3 linked regions of the Aquibium oceanicum genome follow. The protein of the gene in region 1 interacts with the protein of each later gene in a pairwise test. Links are inferred from orthologs where the notes say so. Each region holds a gene or a part of one and is shown on either strand. Other genes may lie near its edges.

The links.
Region 2: the proteins of BSQ44_RS00765 (region 1) and BSQ44_RS15225 interact in binary tests that used the Escherichia coli proteins (3 or more experiments, as listed by UniProt). The link is inferred for Aquibium oceanicum from one-to-one orthologs.
Region 3: the proteins of BSQ44_RS00765 (region 1) and BSQ44_RS03200 interact in binary tests that used the Escherichia coli proteins (3 or more experiments, as listed by UniProt). The link is inferred for Aquibium oceanicum from one-to-one orthologs.

The regions. Positions count from the first base shown.
Region 1 is NZ_CP018171.1:155,279-161,991, reverse strand. The notes cover bases 2,796-5,490. They hold BSQ44_RS00765 (P-II family nitrogen regulator), read right to left. Parts: upstream 4,465-5,490; coding sequence 4,126-4,464; downstream 2,796-4,125. Other genes in these bases: BSQ44_RS00760 (acyl-CoA thioesterase), read right to left, coding at 4,692-5,490; BSQ44_RS00770 (ammonium transporter), read right to left, coding at 2,796-4,097. Also shown: BSQ44_RS00775 (FtsK/SpoIIIE family DNA translocase), read right to left, coding at 1-2,507; more of BSQ44_RS00770, read right to left, coding at 2,730-2,795; more of BSQ44_RS00760, read right to left, coding at 5,491-5,558; BSQ44_RS00755 (ubiquinone biosynthesis hydroxylase), read left to right, coding at 5,674-6,713. UniProt on the Escherichia coli protein: Involved in the regulation of nitrogen metabolism. Regulates the activity of its targets by protein-protein interaction in response to the nitrogen status of the cell.
Region 2 is NZ_CP018171.1:3,116,792-3,123,809, forward strand. What follows is about bases 2,446-5,445. They hold BSQ44_RS15225 (two-component system sensor histidine kinase NtrB), read right to left. Parts: upstream 4,519-5,445; coding sequence 3,373-4,518; downstream 2,446-3,372. Other genes in these bases: ntrC (nitrogen regulation protein NR(I)), read right to left, coding at 2,446-3,376; dusB (tRNA dihydrouridine synthase DusB), read right to left, coding at 4,515-5,445. Outside these bases: BSQ44_RS15215 (sensor histidine kinase NtrY-like), read right to left, coding at 1-1,691; more of ntrC, read right to left, coding at 1,919-2,445; more of dusB, read right to left, coding at 5,446-5,555; BSQ44_RS15235 (bifunctional 2-C-methyl-D-erythritol 4-phosphate cytidylyltransferase/2-C-methyl-D-erythritol 2,4-cyclodiphosphate synthase), read left to right, coding at 5,720-6,934; BSQ44_RS15240 (CinA family protein), read left to right, coding at 6,931-7,018.
Region 3 is NZ_CP018171.1:633,233-640,586, forward strand. Bases 2,888-6,223 are described here. They hold BSQ44_RS03200 ([protein-PII] uridylyltransferase), read left to right. Parts: upstream 2,888-3,227; coding sequence 3,228-6,023; downstream 6,024-6,223. Other genes in these bases: BSQ44_RS03195 (EAL domain-containing protein), read left to right, coding at 2,888-3,151; murJ (murein biosynthesis integral membrane protein MurJ), read left to right, coding at 6,067-6,223. Also shown: BSQ44_RS03180 (alpha-amylase family protein), read left to right, coding at 1-141; BSQ44_RS03185 (YqaE/Pmp3 family membrane protein), read right to left, coding at 169-327; BSQ44_RS03190 (MBL fold metallo-hydrolase), read right to left, coding at 503-1,279; more of BSQ44_RS03195, read left to right, coding at 1,547-2,887; more of murJ, read left to right, coding at 6,224-7,354.

The sequences.
Region 1 (6,713 bases):
GTGGAGGCCTTGCCGTCCCGCAAGACCACCGAGACCGCCTGATCGTAGGGATCGTCGGAATCGTCCATGCCGCCCGCGCCGCTGCCGCCGGTACCCGCGCCGGAGGAGCCGCCCTCGTCGTCGTCATCGTCCTCGGTGATGGAATCGAGATATTCCGGCACGCCCTGCAGCTTGAGGTGCGCGACGACCTTCTCGACCTCGTCGTCGGAGACGAAGGGCCCGTGGACGCGCTGGATGCGCCCGCCGCCGGCCATGTAGAGCATGTCGCCCATGCCCAGCAGCTGCTCGGCGCCCATCTCGCCCAGAATGGTGCGGCTGTCGATCTTGGAGGTGACCTGGAAGGAGATGCGGGTCGGGAAGTTTGCCTTGATCGTGCCGGTGATGACGTCGACGGAGGGGCGCTGCGTGGCCATGATGACGTGGATGCCGGCCGCGCGCGCCATCTGCGCGAGGCGCTGCACGGCGCCCTCGATCTCCTTGCCCGCCACCATCATCAGGTCGGCCATCTCGTCGATGATGACGACGATGTAGGGCAGGGGCGACAGGTCGAGGTTCTCGGTCTCGTAGATCGCCTCGCCGGTCTCCCGGTCGAAGCCGGTCTGGACGGTGCGGGAAATGCCCTCGCCCTTCTTCTGCGCCTGCGCCACGCGCTGATTGAAGCCGTCGATGTTGCGGACGCCCACCTTCGACATCTTGCGATAGCGGTCCTCCATCTCGCGCACTGTCCACTTCAGTGCCACGACCGCCTTCTTGGGGTCGGTGACGACGGGGGTGAGCAGATGCGGGATGCCGTCATAGACGGAGAGTTCGAGCATCTTCGGATCGATCATGATCAGCCTGCAGTCCTCCGGCTTCATGCGGTAGAGGATGGACAGGATGAAGGTGTTGATCGCCACCGACTTGCCCGAGCCGGTGGTGCCGGCGACGAGCAAGTGGGGGAACTTGGCGATGTCGGCGATCACCGCCTCGCCGTTGATGGTCTTGCCGAGCGCCAGCGCCAGCTTGGCCTTCGACTGCTCGAAATCGCGGCTGGCGAGGATCTCGCGCAGATAGACCGTCTCGCGCTTGGCGTTCGGCAGCTCGATGCCGATGGCGTTGCGGCCAGGAACGACCGCGACGCGACAGGCGATGGCGCTCATGGAGCGCGCGATGTCGTCGGCTAGGCCGATGACGCGGCTCGACTTGATGCCGGGCGCCGGCTCCAGTTCGTAGAGCGTGACCACCGGGCCGGGACGCACGTGGATGATCTCGCCCTTGACGCCGAAATCTTCCAGCACGCCTTCCAGGAGCCGCGCGTTCTGTTCCAGCGCCTCGGCCGAGAGGCTGGCGTCGCGCACGACGTTCTTGGCTTCGGCGAGGAAGTGCAGCGAGGGCATCTCGAAGCTGTCGGCCTCGATCAGGCTGGTCTGTGCCTCGCGCTGGACGCGGCTTCCCGGCTGCGGCCGGGGCGCGGGGGATTCGACGCGCGCCTGGCCCGGCACGGAGCGGAAATTCCGAACCTGGAGGTCGGTCTCCTCCTGTTGCGGTGCGGCCCGACGGCGTTCCGGTACGGGCGGCACGTCGTCGTCGAAATCCATCGGTTCGTCGGCGAAGGCGTCGTCATCCTCGTCGATGGACGGCTCGAACGCCGGCTCGGCCGTGAATTTCGGTTCGATCCGCGCGGCGCGAGGGGCGGCCGGCGCAGCGGGCGTCAGTCGGTCGTCCCGCGACACTTCGAGGTCGAGCAGCGCATCGTCCTCTGGCTCGTCTTTTTCGTAGACGGTGCGGGGCGCAGGACGCACGGCGCTAAAGGTGCGGCGGACGAAGGCGCGCAGCGAGAGCCACAAGTGAACAACCGCGCCAAGCGCGAGGATACCGCCGCTTTCTTCCGGGTCCTGCTGCGCGTCGTCGATCTCGTCCGCCTCGGACGGAAAGTCCTCCTCGGAGACCGGAACGCGTCCGATGAGACCGGTTGCGAAGAGCATGAGCCAGACGGTGGGCGCGGCCAGAACCACCGCGCAAAGAGCTGCGACCCAGCCGGTCGGATATCCGCCGGCCAGGGCGCCGGGCAGCTTCAGGACGATGTCGCCGACAACACCGCCGAGCCCGGAAGGAAGCGGCCAGGTCTGCGGGGCCGCGATGCAGCCGGTGATGCCGGCCGAAAGGGACAGCGCGCCGAACCAGGCGAGGCCGCGGCGCGGCAGCCGGTCGAGCCGGCGCGCCGCGAGCAGGAACAGGCTCCAGGAAAATGCGGGAAGCAGACCGGCAACCGCCGCGAGCCCGAAGAACTGCATGGCGAGGTCGGAGAACACCGCGCCGGGATAACCCATCGCGTTCGTCACCTCGTTGGCGGTGGCGTGGCTGAAGCTCGGGTCCGCGACGTTCCAGGTCGCGAGGCCGGCGATCGCGAAGGCACAGGAGGCGAGCAGCGCCAGACCGAGCGCGCGCAGGAACTGCCGGCGCAGGAACGTCTGGATGCCATATCCGATGCCGGACATGGCGAAGGCTGCGGGGTTGCCTTGGCGCATGCTTTCCTTCCTCTGATCGACCTCTCGCAATCCACGCGCAGGCGGGTCACGAAATCGGGGTCAGACTAGGGTGGCGAGGTTAAAGCGGCATTAACCATCCAGCGGCGCGCGGAACTCCGCGGCCGAAAAGAAAACGGAGCCCGGCGGTGCCGGGCTCCGTTTCCTGGGAGGATGTGCCCTGGGGCACCGGATGGGCGCGGCGGGCGAACCGCCGCGGTAGTTTTAGGAGTGGTAGGCCACTTCGCCGTGCGAGGTGAGATCCAGCCCCTGGCGCTCGGCCTCTTCGGTCGGACGCAGGCCGACGATCAGGTCCACGATCTTGTAGAGGATCGCCGAACCGATGCCGCACCATACGACGGTGACGAGAACGGCGAGGATCTGGATCCAAACCTGACCGCCCATGCTGACGCCTTCGGCATAGCCGATGCCACCGAGCGAGGACGAGGTAAACACGCCCGTGCCGATGGCGCCGACGATGCCGCCGATGCCGTGGATGCCGAACACGTCCAGCGAGTCGTCGTAGCCGGCTTTGATCTTCACGACGGCCACGAAATAGTAGCAGACCGCGCTGGCAATGGCGCCGAGCACGATGGCGCCGACCGGTCCGATCAGGCCGGCGGCCGGAGTGACTGCCACCAGGCCAGCGACGACACCAGAGGCAGCGCCGAGCATGGAGGCCTTGCCACGGGCGAGGCCTTCGATGACGACCCAGGCGATGATGGCGCCGGCGGTCGCGGTGAAGGTGTTGATCATCGCCAGTGCGGCGCCGCCATTGGCCTCGAGGTTGGAGCCGGCGTTGAAGCCAAACCAGCCTACCCAAAGGATCGATGCACCGACCATGGTCAGCGTCATCGAATGCGGAGCCATGTTGTCCTTGCCGTATCCGGCGCGCTTGCCGATCATGATGGAGCCGACGAGCGCGGCGATGCCGGCATTGATGTGGACGACCGTTCCGCCGGCGAAGTCGAGAGCGCCCCATCCGAACAGCAGGCCGTTGGCATCCCACACCATGTGTGCGATCGGGAAGTACACGAAGGTGACCCAGAGCACCACGAACAGGATGACCGCCGAGAACTTGATGCGCTCTGCGAAGGCGCCGATGATCAGCGCCGGCGTGATGCAGGCGAAGGTCATCTGGAAGCAGATGAACACGAATTCCGGGATCACTACGCCGTCGGAGAAGGTCGCAGCCTCGCTTTCAGCCGTCACGCCCGACAGGAACAGCTTGCCGAGCCCACCCCAATAGGCGCCGGTGCCGCCGCCGAAGGCGAAGGAATAGCCGTAGACCACCCAGATGACGATGACGACCGCGGTGATCATCGTGCACTGCATCAGCACCGAAAGCATGTTCTTGGCGCGCACCAGGCCGCCGTAGAAGAGGGCCAGGCCCGGAAGCACCATGAAGAGGACGAGGATGGTCGACAACATCATCCAGGCGGTATCGCCCTTGTCCATGGTGGTCGCGGCAGCTTCGGCCGCGGGGGCTGCGGTATCCTGGGCGAAAGCCGCGCTTGCCCCGAGAGCCGCAAGTCCGAGGCCGCCGAGCAATGCAGGCCGCCACGCAGCCCTGGAAATGTTCGAAAGGTTCATTTCTGTCTCCTTGAAATCGAATTGGCTCTCAAAGCGCGTCGACATCGGTCTCGCCGGTGCGGATGCGCACGGCCTGATCGATCCCGTAGACGAAGATCTTGCCGTCGCCGATCTGGCCGGTCTTGGCGGCTCCGCTGATCGCGTCGACGGCCTTGTCGACCATGTCGCCACCGACGGCGACCTCGATCTTGATCTTGGGCAGGAAGCTCACCGCATATTCGGCTCCGCGGTAGATTTCGGTATGCCCCTTCTGACGCCCGTAGCCTTTGACTTCGGTGACGGTCAGGCCCTGGATCCCGACGGCGGTGAGCGCCTCGCGCACCTCGTCGAGCTTGAAAGGCTTGATGATAGCCATCACGATCTTCATAAGGTTTCACCCTCTTTTCTTGCGGGTCCCCCGCGTTACGTGACACCGCCGGCACGCCTAGGCAGCCAGAGCGTGCCCAAGGTGATTCAAGCTCCGTGCCAGTTCGGGCGAGAAGGGGTTAACCTGCTGGAATCCATAGGCGATGGCGCAGCCCGGTCACGCATCTATGTCGCGCTGCACAATGGATTGGGTTAACAAATATGCAAAAAAAGCGAAATGCCTAAATATTAGGCACGCGTCCTCACCCGGATCAGCCCTTCCTGAGCCACCGATGCGACCAGCGTGCCGTTGCGCGAATAGAGCGCGCCGCGGGTGAAACCCCTCGAGCCGGAGGACGACGGGCTGTCCTGCGTGTAGAGGAGCCAGTCGTCGAGCGGATCGCGACGGTGGAACCACATGGCGTGGTCGAGGCTCGCCACCTGCAGGTCGGGATCGAAGATCGCCCGGCCATGGGCGAAGGTCGCCGTGTCGAGCAGCGTCATGTCCGAAAGGTAGGCCAGCACCGCCGACTGCACCGGCCATTGCGCCGGCACGGGCCCCGTCGTCCTGATCCAGACGCTCTGACGGGGCGGCAGCTTGTCCCGGCTGACATAGTGCTCCAGGTGGACCGGCTTGATCTCCAGCGGCCTCTCGCGTGCCCAGAAGCGTCGGATGTTTTCTGGAACCTCGGGTGTCGTCTCCAGGAGTTCGCGCTGGCTTTTCAGTTCGTCCGGGAAAGGCACGTCCGCCGGTATCTCGACCTGGTGGTCCAGCCCGTCCTCCAGGACCTGGAACGAAGCTTCCAGCGAGAAGATCGCCTTGCCGTGCTGGACCGCCACGACGCGGCGGGTGGTGAAGGAGCCGCCGTCGCGGATGCGGTCGACCTCGTAGACGATCGGTACCTGTGTGTCGCCGGGCCGCATGAAGTAGCCGTGCAGCGAATGGACGTGCCGGTCGGGGTCGACGGTGCGCTGCGCCGCGACCAGCGCCTGGCCTATGGTCTGGCCGCCGAACACCCGCTGCCAGGTCGTCTGGGGGCTGCGACCTCGAAACAGGTTGTGCTCCAGGTGCTCCAGGTCGAGAATGCGGAGGAGTTCCTGCATGGCTGAAGACATGGTGCTTTGGCCCCTCTCGCGCTGGCGCCGGCTTGCCGGGAGGCCGGTTTCGGACAGTTAGGCAGGATAAGTCAAGCGGCCGGCGGCCGCATCGCTGCGGGAGCGGAGTACGAGGATGCCGGAAGAGATGCAGGACAATGTCGATATCGTCGTGGCGGGCGCGGGGTATGTCGGTCTCGCCACCGCGGTTTCCATCGTGCAGGCGCGGCCCGACCTGAAGATCACGGTCGTGGATGCGGCGCCCGCCGGCGTCTGGGAGCGCGACGCCCGCGCCTCGGCGATCGCCGCCGCTGGCCGGCGCATGCTCGAACAGCTCGGCTGCTGGTCGCAGATGGAGCCATCCGCGCAGCCGATCATGGACATGATCGTCACCGATTCCCGCACCACCGACCCGGTGCGGCCTGTCTTCCTCACCTTCGACGGCGAGGTGAAGGAAGGAGAACCCTTCGCGCACATGGTTCCCAACCGGGCGATGAACGCGGCGCTGCGGCGCCGCGCCGGCGAACTGGGCATCGCCATCGTCGAAGGCGTGGCCGTGGACCATTTCGACGTGGACGGCGCATCGGTGACGGTCGCGCTCGCCGACGGCGGTTCCATCGAGGCGCGGCTGCTGGTCGCCGCGGACGGGGTGAAGTCGCGCCTGCGCCAGATGGCGGGCATCAAGACCGTGCACTGGGATTACGGGCAGTCGGGCATCGTCTGCACTGTCGCGCACGAGCGGCCGCACGAAGGGCGCGCGGAGGAGCATTTCCTGCCGGCCGGTCCCTTCGCCATCCTTCCGCTCAAGCCCGACGAGAAGGGCAACAATCGCTCCTCGATCGTCTGGACCGAGCGCACCGAGGTGGCCGACCGCCTGGTGGCGGAGGACGACATCGTGTTCGAGACGGAACTGGAACTTCGCTTCGGCCTCAAGCTCGGCGAGATACGTGTCGACGGTCCGCGCAAGGCGTGGCCGCTGGGGCTGACGCTCGCGCGCGAATTCGTCGCCCCCCGCTTCGCGCTCGCGGGCGATGCCGCGCACGGCATCCACCCGATCGCCGGGCAGGGGCTTAATCTCGGCCTGAAGGACGCCGCCGCTTTGGCCCAGGTCGTCGTGGAGGCCGACCGCCTTGGCGAGGATATCGGCGCCATCGATGTGCTCGATCGCTACACCCG
Region 2 (7,018 bases), 3.0 Mb from region 1 along the record:
ATGCGTCCGATGTCCCCGACCTGGCGGATGATCGTGTCGACGCACTGGTCGAAGACCCCACGGTCCTCGGTGATCACCTTGCCATAGCGCCGGCGGATGCGTTCCGCCGAAAGCTGGATCGGCGTCAGCGGGTTCTTGATCTCGTGGGCGATGCGCCGTGCCACGTCCGCCCATGCCGAGGATCGCTGCGCCTGCACCAGGTCGGTGATGTCGTCGATGGTGACGACGTAGGACGGCAGTTCGGATTTCTTGTCGCCCTCCTCGATCGTCACCTGGACGTTGAAGGTGCGCTCCACGCCGCCGCGGCTGAAGGCGACCTGCTCGCGATGCACCGCCCTGCCCGAGGAGCGCGACACCTCGAACACCCGTCCGATGTGCGGCAGGATCGACGACAGGCGCTCGCCTTCCGAACTCGTCGCCCGGATCCCGAGCATGGTCTCGGCCGACCGGTTGACGATGGTGATCATGCCGTCTGCGTCGACGCCTACGATGCCGGCACTGACGCCCGCCAGCACGGCCTCCGAAAAACGCCGCCGCTCGTCGATCTGGTCCTTGGTCGAGAGGATCTCGTTGCGCTGCGACTTCAGCTGCAGCAGCATCTTGTTGAACGTGTCGCTGAGCGAGGCCACGTCGCCGTCGGAATTGCGGACCGGAACCGACACGTCGAGGTTTCCCGTCGCGACCTCGTCCGCCGCGCCGATCAGGCGGCGAATCGGCCGCACCAGCCTGTCGGCCACCGCGATGCCAGTCCAGATCGCCGACAGGATGATGATCAGCGTCAACCCCAGATAGATTAAGGCGAACGCGACCTGCACCGTCGTGCGGCTGTCTTCGAGCGCGCCGTAGTCGTCCGCGTTGGCCCGCACGATCTGCCGCGCCCGGATCACCTCGGGGTCCACCAGCCGGATCGTGTAGAGATAGACGTCCTCGATCTCGCGCAGGCGGATGATGGCGCCGACGATGTTGCGGGTGCGCGGCTCGATCAGCACAGGCCGTCCGTCCGCGGCTTCCTCCACGGCGCCGGCCGGCGCCTCCGGCATGTCGAAATCGGCGGGCGTCTCGGCCTGCATGATGAAATTGCCGTTAGCGTCGATCAGCGCGGCGTGGGCGAGCGCACGGCCCACCGCCTGCTGGGTCAGGAGCGCCTGGAAACCGATGCGGTCGAGCCCGTAAAGCGAGCGCCGCTGATCGAGGTCGATCGCCATCGACAGCGTAGTGCCCTGAAGGTTGCGCGCGTTTTCCTGGATATAGGCCTCAGCGATCGACAGCGACGAACTGACGATCGCCTTGGTCTTCACCTCGAACCAGCGGTCGAGCCCGATGTCGAGCGTGATCGACGCCACGATGGCGATGATGATGGCCGGCACCGCCGCGATCAGCGAGAACAGCGTCACGATGCGCACGTGCAGCCGCGAGGCCGCCTTGCCGCGCCGCCGCGCCAGCGCGATCTGCTGCACTTCGCGGCCGATCAGGAAGACCAGGAGGAGGATCAGCGCGACGTTGATGCCGATCAGCGTCAGCATCACCTCGTTGGTCGGCGCGATCGGGCCGAGCCCGACGAGGATGACGAAGGAGACGGCGGCGCAGACGAGCGCCGCGATCACCGTCATCATCCCAGGCAGCACCGAATGCCGGCGCCCTTCGGCGGACGCAGCCTCCTCCGGCGGGTCCCCCCCGGCCCCGTCGGCCATATCGGTATGTGCTGCCATAGGCGCGGTGCCACTCCGAATCGTACGTGGCTATTGTGCAACGCATTGTGGCTTTTCTGCAACAAAACGGCGATGCAGCCATTTTCAGTCGGCGTTCTCGGAGCCCGCCTAAACAGCCTCTTCGAAGATCGCAACCGGTCTGGGACGGAGTAGAAGGCGGACGGCACGAATGGCCGCCACGTCCGTCAGGGATGACTTTCTTGTGAGAATCAGGAGGTGCGCGACGTCCGGTAGACGTTGACGCCGAGTTCGCGGATCTTCTTGCGCAGCGTGTTGCGGTTCAGGCCGAGCAGTTCGGCCGCCCTGATCTGGTTGCCACGTGTGGCCGTCATGGAGGCCAGCACCAGCGGATATTCCACTTCCTCGAGGATGCGCTGGTAGAGCCCGGCCGGCGGCAACTCGTCGCCGAAGGAGGCGAAGTAGCGCTGAAGATAATGCTCCATCGCCTGGCCGATGGTCAGGTCCTCCGGCATCATCACGCCGTTGGGCGGCGAGGATGGCCGGTCGGAGGTCTGGAGTTCGGATTCGATGATCTCGGCCGAAATCTCGTCCTGTGGATACAGCGCGGCCAGGCGCCGGACGAGGTTTTCAAGTTCCCGCACGTTGCCCGGCCAGGAATAGCGCTTCATCAGGTCGAGCCCGGCCGTCGAGATGCGCTTGGCCTGCAGCCCCTCGGCCTCGACCTGGATGAAGAAGTGCCGGACGAGGTCCGGGACGTCTTCGGAGCGTTCGCGAAGGGCGGGCAGGCGAAGCGGAACCACGTTCAGCCGGTAGAACAGGTCCTCACGGAAGAGCCCCTGGTTGATCAGCGTGCGCAGGTCCTTGTTCGTCGCCGCGACGATGCGCACGTCGGTCTTGATCGGCGTGCGGCCGCCGACGGTGGTGTATTCGCCCTGCTGGAGCACGCGCAGCAGCCGCGTCTGCGCTTCCATCGGCATGTCGCCGATCTCGTCGAGGAACAGCGTGCCGCCCTCCGCCTGCTCGAATCGCCCGGTGGAACGGTTCTGGGCGCCGGTAAAGGCGCCCTTCTCGTGCCCGAAGAGTTCCGATTCGATCAGGTCGCGCGGGATCGCGGCCATATTGATCGCCACGAACGGCCCGTTGCGGCGCCGGCCGTATTCGTGCAGGGCGCGCGCCACCAGTTCCTTCCCGGTGCCCGATTCGCCGGTGATCATCACCGTCAGATCGGTCTGCATCATGCGCGCGAGCATCCGGTAGATGTCCTGCATCGCGGCCGAGCGTCCGACCAGCGGCATCGATTCGGGCTGCTCCTCGCTGCGCTGCTCCGACGAGGTGCGTTTCGGCTCCGACAGAGCCCGGTTGACGATGTTCAGGAGCTCGGTGAGGTCGAAGGGCTTGGGCAGGTATTCGTAGGCCCCCTTCTCCGACGCGCGGATCGCCGTCATGAAGGTGTTCTGCGCGCTCATGACGATCACCGGCAGATGCGGGCGCGCCTTCTTGATGCGCGGCAGCATGTCGAAGGCGTTCTCGTCCGGCATCACCACGTCGGTGATGACCAGGTCGCCATCGCCCGCCGCGACCCAGCGCCACAGCGTGGCGGCGTTCGATGTCACGCGCACGTCATGACCCACCCGCGACAGGGCCTGGTTCAGGACCGTCCTTATCGCCGCGTCGTCGTCCGCAACGAGGATGCTGCCGCGGTTCATCGGGTCTCGTCTCCATCGATCTCGTAGCCGGGCCGAACGGGATCGTCCTTCCAGGCGGGCATGAGGATGCGGAAGGTCGTTCCGCGCGGCGAGGAATCGCATTCGATCACCCCGCCGTGTTCGCCGACGATCTTGGCGACGAGCGCAAGGCCGAGACCCGAGCCGTTCGGCTTGGTGGTGATGAAGGGATCGAACAGGATCGGCCTGATGTCCTCGGGAACGCCGCCGCCATTGTCGTGCACGCAGAACTGGAGCGGCAGCGAGACGCGATCCTGCGTCCCCGGCACCGAAAGCCGTATGCCGGGCCGGAACGCCGTGGATAGCGTGATCTCGCCGGCCGGATCGCCCGAGATCGCCTCCGCCGCGTTCTTCACCAGGTTGAGGAACACCTGCACGAGCTGGTCGCGGTTTCCCAGCACCGGCGGCAGCGAGGGATCGTAGTCTTCGACGATCCGAATGCGGTTTGCAAAGCCGGTGCGCGCGATCGCTTTAACGTGGTCGAGCACGACGTGGATGTTGACCGGATCTCGGTCGATCGGCCGCTCGTCCGAAAACACCTCCATCCTGTCGACCAGAGCGACGATGCGGTCGGTCTCGTCGGTGATCAGCCGCGTCAGCGCGCGGTCCTCGTCCGAGACCGCGCTCTCGAGCAGTTGCGCCGCGCCGCGGATGCCCGACAACGGGTTCTTGATCTCGTGCGCAAGCATGGCTGCGAGGCCCGTCACGGAGCGGGCGGCACCCCGGTGCGTCATCTGCCGGTCGATCTTGTCGGCCATGGATCGCTCCTGGAACATGATCACGACCGACCCGGCAAGCTCGGCGACAGGCGCGACATAGATGTCCACCAGCTTGTCGGAGCCGATCCTTGGAGAGGAAATGTCGACGCGGTACTCGTTCACCGGCGACTGGCGCTCGCGCACCTGCTCGATCAGCGTCAGCAGCGGGCTGCCGAACGGCACGAAGTGGTCGATCGCGTTTCGCGCCAGGATCGACGCGCTCGACCGGAAGAAATCCTCCGCGTCGGCATTGGCGTAGGTTATGCGCCCCTCGCCATCGACCATGACGACCGGATGCCGGATCGTGTTCAGCACCATCTGCGCCGCATCTGCGCCCGCCGGTTTCGACATCGTGTCGGCGCTCATGCTGCTTTGCCCAGAAACTGCGATGCGTTCCCCGCATCGCCACCGGCAAGCAGCGCAGCGCGCAGATGCGCCGTCACCTGCTTCGGGTCGGTCGACGTCATCACGGCGCGGCGGTCGGCTGCCGAAACGTCGCCCGCATGGCGGTCGAGATACCAGCCAAGATGTTTTCGCGCATGCCGCACCCCTGGCTCCACGCCATAGAGCGACAGCATGTCCTCGTAGTGCGCCTGGACATAGTCGGCGAGCGCCTCCGGCGTGCTCGGCACCCCCGGCGCGACCGTACCGGCGGCCTCCGCCGCGATTTCGCCCGCCACCCAGGGCGCCCCGCAATGCGCCCGGCCGATCATGACGGCGTCGGCGCCCGACTGCGCCAGCGCCCGGCGCGCGTCCTCCGCCGAAAGGATGTCCCCGTTCGCGACCACCGGAATGCCGACCGCCTGTTTCACAGCCGCGATGGCCTTCCAGTCCGCCTGCCCCTTGTAGAACTGGCAGCGCGTGCGCCCGTGCACCGTCACCATGCGCACGCCGGCCTGCTCGGCGCGGCACGCCAGTTCCGGCGCGACCAGCTCCGTCTCGTCCCATCCGAGCCGCATCTTCACCGTCACGGGAACCTCGACCGCGCCCACGACGGCAGCGATGAGGCTCTCGGCGAGGTCGAGGTCGCGCATCAGCGCCGACCCGCAATAGCCACCCGTCACCTTCTTGGCCGGGCACCCCATGTTGATGTCGACGATGTCGGCTCCCTCGCCCACGGCGATGCGCGCGCCCTCGGCCATCCAGCGCGCGTCGCGCCCGGCGAGCTGCACCACGTGCAGCGCCGCGCCCGAGCGGCCGATCCGCCGCTGCGAATCCACCCGTCCGCGCGCCAGTTCGCCGCTCGCCACCATCTCCGACACAACCATGCCGGCGCCGTGCATGTATGCACGGCTGCGGAACGCACGATCGGTGATCCCCGAGAGCGGCGCCAGGAAGACCCGGTTGCGGATCACCGCGCCGCCGATATCGAGTGCTTCGGCCAGCTTTTCAAACTCCAACATGCACAAAAACCGCGCAGCACCTGAATGTGCTTATCTATTAGCCATCCTGCGGAGTTGTTGCAACGCAAAAACGACGCAAAAACTCCACTTATACAAATGTCTGGCCATTCCGGACCCGCCTGGGCTAGACGCGTCGCCAGGACACGAACGGGCGAGGTATACCCATGACCGGACCGGACTCCCAGACCAAAAGCGTCGCAGTGGTTATCGTGGCCGCCGGTCGCGGCGCGCGCGCCGGCCAGGAGAACGGTCCCAAGCAGTACCGCCGCATCGGCGGCCGCGCGGTGCTCTCCCACACCCTCGAGGCTTTTCGACGGCACCCCGCGATCGGCGACATCGTCGTCGCCATCCACGCCGACGACGAGGCACTCTGCCGCGAAGCCGTCGGCCCGATCGACGACCGGATCGTCCTGGTCACCGGCGGTCCGACCCGACAGGATTCGACGCTGCGCGCGCTGCGGGCGCTGGCCGACCGCCGCCCGGCAAGCGTCCTGATCCACGACGGCGTACGCCCCTTCGTCGATCCGGACCTGATCGGCCGCGTCGTCGCCGCGCTCGGTGACCACGATGGCGTCCTGCCCGCCCTGCCCGTCTCCGACACCGTCAAGCGCGCGGATGGCGCGGGGCTCGTCGAGGCCACCGTCCCGCGCACCGGCCTCCATACTGCGCAGACCCCGCAGGGCTTTGCCTTCGACGCCATCCTCGCCGCGCACGAGAAGGCCTGCGCCGACGGCCTCCTCGACTTCACCGACGACGCCGCGATCGCCGAATGGTCCGGCATTCCGGTGAAGATCGTGGAAGGCGCGGCCGGCAACGTGAAACTCACCTATGCGAGGGACATCGCCATGGCGGACGAAAGGCTGAACGGAGCGTCGGCATCCTTCCCCGACGTGCGGACCGGAAACGGCTACGACGTGCACTGCTTCGCGCCGGGCGACCACGTCACCTTGTGCGGCGTCGAAATCGTGCACGACCGCCGGCTCCTCGGCCATTCCGACGCCGACGTCGGCCTGCACGCGCTGACCGACGCGCTGCTTGCAACCTGCGGCGCCGGCGACATCGGAACCCACTTCCCTCCCTCCGATCCGCAGTGGAAGGGAGCGGCCTCGCGCCTGTTCGTCGAGCACGCCGCCGGCCTCGTGCGCGCCCGCGGCGGGCGCATCGCCAATGCCGACGTGACCCTGATTTGCGAGGCCCCGAAGATCGGCCCGCGCCGCGAGGCCATGGTGGATGCCATGGCGGCGATGCTCGGCATCGCCCGCGACCGGGTCTCGGTGAAGGCCACCACCAACGAGAAGCTCGGCTTCATCGGGCGCGGCGAAGGCATCGCCGCGATCGCCACCGCCACCGTCGTCTATCCCGGCGGACTGCCGGCATGAGCCCGCACGAAGACCTCGCGCGGCAGGTGCTCGCCGCTTGCGACCGTCAGGGCATCATGCTTGCGACGGCCGAATCCTGCACCG
Region 3 (7,354 bases), 480 kb from region 1 along the record:
ATAGAGGGGAAGGACGAAGGCGAGCCGCTGGTGCCGATCCTGAGCGGAAGCGGCGGACGTGAACCGGTCACCTGTGGCGAGAAGTTCAGCCTGGGACCCTACGATTTCGTGTGGCTGCGCCCCGACGAGGACCGTCGCTGAGCCCGCGGTCGCAGCCCCAAGACCCAGCTATTTGCGCAGCACCACCCAGATAGCGTGGATGATGCCGGGAATGTAGCCCAGCAACGTCAGCAGGATGTTGAGCCAGAAGTGCAGCCCGAGCCCGACCTGGAGGAAAACCCCGAGTGGAGGGAGGATGACGGCTGCCAGTATCCTGATGACGTCCATGATGGGCTGCTCCCTCGCTTTCGACTGCCGAACAACCGCCCGCGGCGCAAACGGTTCCCGCACAACGACAGCCTTGCGCCGTTGCGCGGGGGGACACGGACCGGCGGATGCGATGATGGCGATAGCGTCGGAAGGCCGGGACGGCGCTGTCCGCCGTCCCGCGAAGGGCGAATGGTCAGCCGTACCAGGGACCCATCACCACTTCGGTCTCGGCTTCCGACTCCCGGACCTGCTCGGCGAAGGCCTGGGGATCGCTGTCGCGATAGTGATAGGGGTAGACATATTGCGGCGCGAACTCGGCAACGGCCGAGGCTGCCTGGTCGACATCCATCGTGTAGGGCAGGTTCATGGGGACGAAGGCGATGAAGATGTCCTCCAGCGCACGCATCTCGGGAATGTCTTCCGTATCGCCGGCAATGTAAACGCGCCGCCCGTCGATCGAGAGCACGTAGCCATTGTCGCGCCCCTTCGGATGGTACTGGAGGCGATCCTCGGTGGTGTTGTGGGCGGGGATCGCCGCGATTTCCATTCCCTCCACCGTGGTGCTCTCGCCGTTCCCGATCGCGGTGGCCTTCGATTTCAGGTCCTCCGGAAGCATGTCGTAGACGGCCGGGTTTGTCACGAGGCGCGTATTCTCGGTGACGATCCCGGAGAGCGTTTCCGCGTCGAAGTGGTCGCCATGCTCGTGGGTGATGAGGATGAGGTCGGGCTCCGGTTGCCCCTCATAAGCCGCCGCACCCCCGACGGGGTCATTGTAGATCGTCATGGCGGGCGTGGTCATGACGAAGGAGGCGTGGGAGATCGGATGGATTGTGATCTGGCCGCTCTCGGTGTCATAGGTGTCGCCTTCGCCGTCCTGCGCCCGCGCCGCGTAGGGCATGATCGTGGTCGCGCCGATCGTCGCTAGGCCGGTAAGTCCGAGCATGAGCGTTCCGCGTCGGGTGATGTGCATGGCGTTCTCCGTAGCTTGATATCGAGGGACGTTTGCCGGTTGACGCCGTTCCCCATCGTGAATGGTAGGGAGTGATCGACAGGCGGCGACCACATGGCGTTCAACTCTTCATGAACGTGTCGTGATCGAAGTTTTTTCTCGGTCGCCGACAACGAGAGCCGGGGAAATGTTTCCGCAGCTCGGCATGAGTTCAATCACAGCGAGAAAATTACATAAGTTAACTCCGTTTTGAGCATTTGGGATCAGGCTGATCGAAGGGGAATTTCGATGGCCAAGCTCGCCGGCATCTTCATTTCGACACGCAACCTGAAGCTGATCGGGATCGCCGTCTGGTTCGCCGCCTTTGTCGGCACCGCCTTGGTGCTGGCGGCGTTCAGCTACATGCAGGTCCGGGAAGCGATGCGGCAGGACGCCGAAGCGGGCCTCGAGCAGTTTGTCCGCCTCGACGAAAGCATCCGCGCCGCGTTCCAGGCACTCCGCGCGGATATCGCCGACGCGCCGTGTTCGGCGGGGTTCCAGCTGCACATGAGGAAGGTGGCCTATCTCCCGGACGGCCTCAACGAGTTCTTCTACGCGCCCGGGGGCATTGTCGAATGCTCAGTCAACGTGGAGCGTTTTGCCCAGCCGGTGCCGCTCGGCGAACCCGACTTCGCGACCGCGGACGGGAAGAGCTTCTGGATCGATCGCGACATCAGTTTCGCTGGACTGCCGGGCATGGTCGGCACCATCGTCCTCCATGATCGGTTTGCCGCCGTGGTTCCGCGCCAGGAGATGAAGCTTCCGTTGCCGGCCTGGATGAAGGCCGAGGCGGTGCTGGTAGCGCCGAACGGTCGCTGGTGGCATCGCAGCGGAAACGAATGGGTTCACCAGGACGAACAGCTTTCGAAACGCCGCGGATGGACGGATGGCCTGTTCGCGGTGCGCCAGAAGGTCTGCGTGACAGAGGGGTTCCACTGCATCTCGATGCGCGCGGCGGTCGCCGAACTGGCTGCGCACTACAAGCTTCCGGTGGCGGTGCTTCTCGTCCTAGCAGGCACGATCGCCAGTTGGATTACGCGGCTCGCTCTCAGGTTCATGCGCCGCTTATGGTCCTTCGAGGCGCGCTTCCTGCGCCATCTCGACGAAAACTCGATCGTTTGTGCCTACCAGCCGATCATCGAGGTGAAGACGGGCGCGGTCATCGGCTGCGAAGTGCTCGCCCGCTGGCGCGACATCGACGATGCGATCGTCTATCCGGACCGCTTCCTGCCTCTCGTGCAGAAACACGAACTCACGTCGCGGTTCACCCGACTCGTCATCGAGAAGGCATACCGCGACCTCACCGCGGCCTCGTTCGACGGGCAGCGTCTCCAGGTGAACTTCAACGTCTTCCCGCGTGATCTCGATGCCGCCGCGCTCGTGCGCACCTTCTCCATCTTCGACGACGCACGAGACCGGTTCGAACTCGTGCTCGAGATCGTCGAGTGCGACCACGTCGACCTGGCAAAGGGGCAGTCGCATATCCGCGCGCTCCGCCGGGCCGGTTTCAAGGTCTACATGGACGACTTTGGGACCGGATACTCCACGCTGAAGCATCTGGCGGAACTCGACGTGGACGGCGTTAAGCTGGACCGATCCTTCGCCATGGCGCCCACCGGCAGCATCATGTCCGAAATGCTCCGTCACGCCATAGACATGGTGCATGCCGCAGGCAGGAAGATCGTCGTGGAAGGCGTCGAGACGGCCGAACGGCTGGCGCAGCTTGAGGCGGACACGGCACGCGTGGACTTCGCACAGGGCTATTTCATCGCGCGGCCACTGGATCTGGAGCGCTTTTCGCGCTTCGTGCTCGACAGATCCTTCGAGGCCGTTCCTCAGCGAAACGCCGCCTGACGAGCCGGCCCTCCCGTATCCATTTCCCATGTTTCGCGCTATAGACCGCGCCCAGAACCCGAACTGCGCGGCACTGATGGCGAAGACAGCCCTGAAACTGGATGAAATGATCGATGGTGAGGCACTCCGGCGCGAGTTGACCGCACTGACCCTTGCAGACAGCGGCGACGGATCGACGCCCGAGATACGCGCCTCGGTTCTTCAGAAGCTGCGCGAGACACTGGCGGCAGGCCATCGCAAAGCCGAGGCGATGTTGATGGAAGACGGCGGCGGAACGGCTTGCGCCGCCCGGCTGTCGCATCTCATGGACGAGGTCATTCGCGCCCTCTACGACTTCGCCGTCACCCACGTCTACCGCTCCAAGAACCCGTCCGCCGGAGAGCGCATGACCGTCGTCGCGGTGGGCGGATACGGCCGCGGGACCCTGGCGCCGGGTTCAGACATCGACCTGCTTTTCCTGCTGCCCTACAAGCAGACACCGTGGGGCGAGCAGGTGGTCGAATACCTGCTCTACATGCTGTGGGACCTCGGGCTGAAGGTCGGCCATGCGACTCGCAACATCGACGAATGCGTGCGTCTTTCGCGCACCGACATCACGATCCGGACCGCCGTGCTCGAGGCGCGCTACCTCTGGGGCGATACGGGCCTGTTCGACGAACTCGTGAAGCGCTTCGACAAGGAGGTCGTCAGTTCCACGGGCGCCGAATACGTCCAGGCGAAGCTCGCGGAGCGCGACGAGCGGCACCGCAAGGTCGGCGCCAGCCGCTATCTCGTCGAGCCCAACGTGAAGGACGGCAAGGGCGGGCTGCGCGACCTGCACACGCTGTTCTGGATCGCGAAGTACTACTATCGCGTCCGCACCGGCGAGGAACTCGTCGAGAAGGGCGTCTTCACGCGCAAGGAATACCTTCAGTTCCGTAAAGCGGAGGATTTCCTCTGGGCGGTGCGCTGCCACCTCCACTTCCAGACGGGGAAGGCGGAGGAGCGCCTGCATTTCGACATCCAGCGCGATATCGCCGAAAGGCTCGGCTATACGAGCCATCCCGGCCTATCGGCGGTCGAGCGCTTCATGAAGCACTATTTCCTCGTCGCCAAGGAAGTGGGTGATCTGACCCGGATCTTCTGCGCCGCGCTCGAGGAAGAGCAGGCCAAGCACGTGCCGGGGTTCAACCGCCTTCTTCAAAGCTTCCAGCGCAGGCGGCGCAAGCTCGCCGGCACGTCGGACTTCATCGTCGACAACGACCGTATCAACATCGCCGACGACGGGGTTTTCGAGCGCGATCCGGTCAATCTGCTGCGCCTGTTCTGGTTCGCCGACAAGCACGGGCTCGAGTTCCATCCCGATGCGCTCAAACTTGTCACTCGTTCGTTGAAGCTGATCGACCGCGATCTCCGCCGCGACCGGGAGGCGAACCGGCTGTTCATGGACGTGATGACGTCCGGCCGGAATCCGGAGCTGAACCTAAGGCGCCTGAACGAGGCAGGGGTGCTCGGGAAACTGATCCCCGATTTCGGCAAGATCGTCGCGATGATGCAGTTCAACATGTACCACCACTACACGGTGGACGAACATCTCTTGCGCTGCATCGGCGTGCTGGCCGAGATCGAGCGGGGCGACGGCGAAAAGGCCCATCCCCTCGCCCACAAGCTGATGCCCGGCCTGAAGCCGCAGCGCGAGATACTCTATACCGCCCTGCTCCTGCACGACATCGCCAAGGGCCGGCCGGAGGATCATTCGGAAGCGGGTGCCAAGATCGCCCGCAAGCTTTGCCCGCACATGGGATTCTCGGCTGCCGAGACCGAAACCATCGCCTGGCTGGTGGAGCACCATCTCCTGATGTCGATGACGGCGCAGACGCGCGACCTCAACGACCGCAAGACCATCGACGACTTCGCCGACGTCGTGCAGTCGGTCGAGCGGCTGAAGATGCTGCTCGTACTGACGGTCTGCGACATACGCGGGGTCGGGCCGGGGGTCTGGAACGGGTGGAAAGGACAATTGCTGCGCACCCTCTACTACGAGACCGAACTCCTGCTCACCGGCGGTTTTTCGGAAGTCTCGCGCGCCAAGCGGGCCGAACAGGCGCGGGAGCAACTCGCCGAAGCGCTCTCGGGCTGGCCGGAGCGGGAGCGCGACAACATTCTCAAGCTTCACTACGACAACTATCTGCTGACGATGGATCTGGAAGATCAGGTCCGGGACGCGGAGTTCATCCGGGAGGCGGACGCCAACGGAAAGGTGTTCAGCGCTGGCGTGACGATGCGCGCGTTCGAAGCCGTGACCGAGATCACGGTGCTTACGCCCGACCATCCGCGCCTGCTTTCGGTCGTCGCTGGCGCCTGTGCCGCGGCCGGCGCCAACATCGTCGATGCGCAGATTTTCACCACCACGGACGGCCGCGCTCTGGATACCATCCTCATCGGCCGCGAGTTCGACCGCGACGAGGACGAACAGCGCCGCGGGGTGCGCGTCGGGCGGCTCATCGAGGACGTGCTTTCGGGCCGTAGCGAGCTGCCCGAGATGATCGAGAAGCGCGCCAGGCCGAAGCGCGGCCACAAGACGTTCCGCATCGAGCCGCGGGCCGAAATACGCAACACGCTCTCGAATCGCTTCTCGGTGATAGAGGTCGAGGGGCTGGACCGGCCGGGATTGCTGTCAGAGATAACCGGGGCGATCTCCGATCTTTCACTCGACATCACCTCGGCGCACATCACCACCTTCGGCGAAAAGGTGATCGACACCTTCTACGTGACGGACCTGACCGGCCAGAAGGTCGAGAACCCGACCCGGCAGGAGGCGATCCGCGACAGGCTCATTGCCACGCTCGGCGGTCCCAGCCGGGCGCAGAAGCTGAAGCTCGCCGCCGAATGATCCAACTGGTCCGGCGCTTGGCCGCGGAAGGCGGTAAAAGGTCATGAGTCTCGTCGGCAAGTTCGCCAGCGTCGGCGGCGCGACGATGGCAAGCCGCGTTCTCGGCTTCGTGCGCGAGGCGCTGATCGGGGCCGCCCTCGGCGCCGGTCCGGTCGCGGATGCCTTCTATGCCGCCTTCCGCTTTCCCAACCTCTTCCGACGGCTCTTCGCCGAAGGCGCGTTCAACACCGCCTTCATCCCGCTCTTCGCAAAGGAGCTGGAAGCGGACGGGATGAACGGCGCGCGCCGTTTTGCGGAAGAGGTGCTGTCGGTGCTGGTCGTCGCGCTGCTGGTCCTTTCCGTCATCGCCATCTTCTTCATGCCCGCCCTCGTCGGGACGATCGTCGCGCCGGCCTTCGCCGACACGCCGGAAAAGTTCGACCTCACGGTCCTGATGACCCGCATCATGTTCCCGTATCTCTTCTGCATGTCGCTGGTGGCGATGCTGTCGGGGATCCTGAACTCGATGCGCCGGTATTTCCTGGCGGCCATCGTGCCGGTGCTCCTCAACGTCATCCTGTCGGTGGTGCTGGTCGCGGCGCTCTACGCCGGGGTCGAATCGCGCACCACGGGCATCTGGCTCGCCTGGGGCGTCCTCGCGTCCGGCATCGCGCAGCTCTTGTTCCTGATCATGGGCGTAGGGCGCGAGGGCTACTCCATGGGCTTCCGCCGCCCCCGCATGACGCCCAAGGTCAACCGCCTGCTGCTCCTGATGGGACCGGCCATGCTGACCGGCGGCGTGACGCAGATCAACCTGCTCGTCGGGCAGATCATCGCCTCGGCGCAGGACGGGGCCATCGCGCTGCTCAACTATGCCGACCGCATCAACCAGCTGCCGCTCGGCGTCATCGGCATCGCCGTGGGAGTGGTACTGCTGCCGGAGCTCTCGCGTGCCCTGAAGGCGGGCGACGAGAAGGACGCGCAGCACCTGCAGAACCGCTCGCTGGAATTCGCGCTCGGCCTGACTTTCCCAGCTGCCGTCGGCTTCCTGGTCATGCCGGGGCCGATCGTCAGCCTGCTCTACGAACGCGGCGCCTTCACCGAGCAGACCACGCAGCTGACGGCCGCCGCACTCGCCGCATTCGCCGCCGGCCTACCGGCCTATGTCCTCATCAAGGTCTTCTCGCCTGGCTTCTTCGCGCGCGAGGACATGAAGACGCCGATGTGGTTCTCGATGATCGCGGTGGCGGTGAACATCGCCGGCAGCCTGGCGCTGTTCCCGTTCTACGGCCATGTCGGCCTCGCGGCCGCGACGTCGCTCTCGGCCTGGATCAACGTGATCCTGCTCGCCG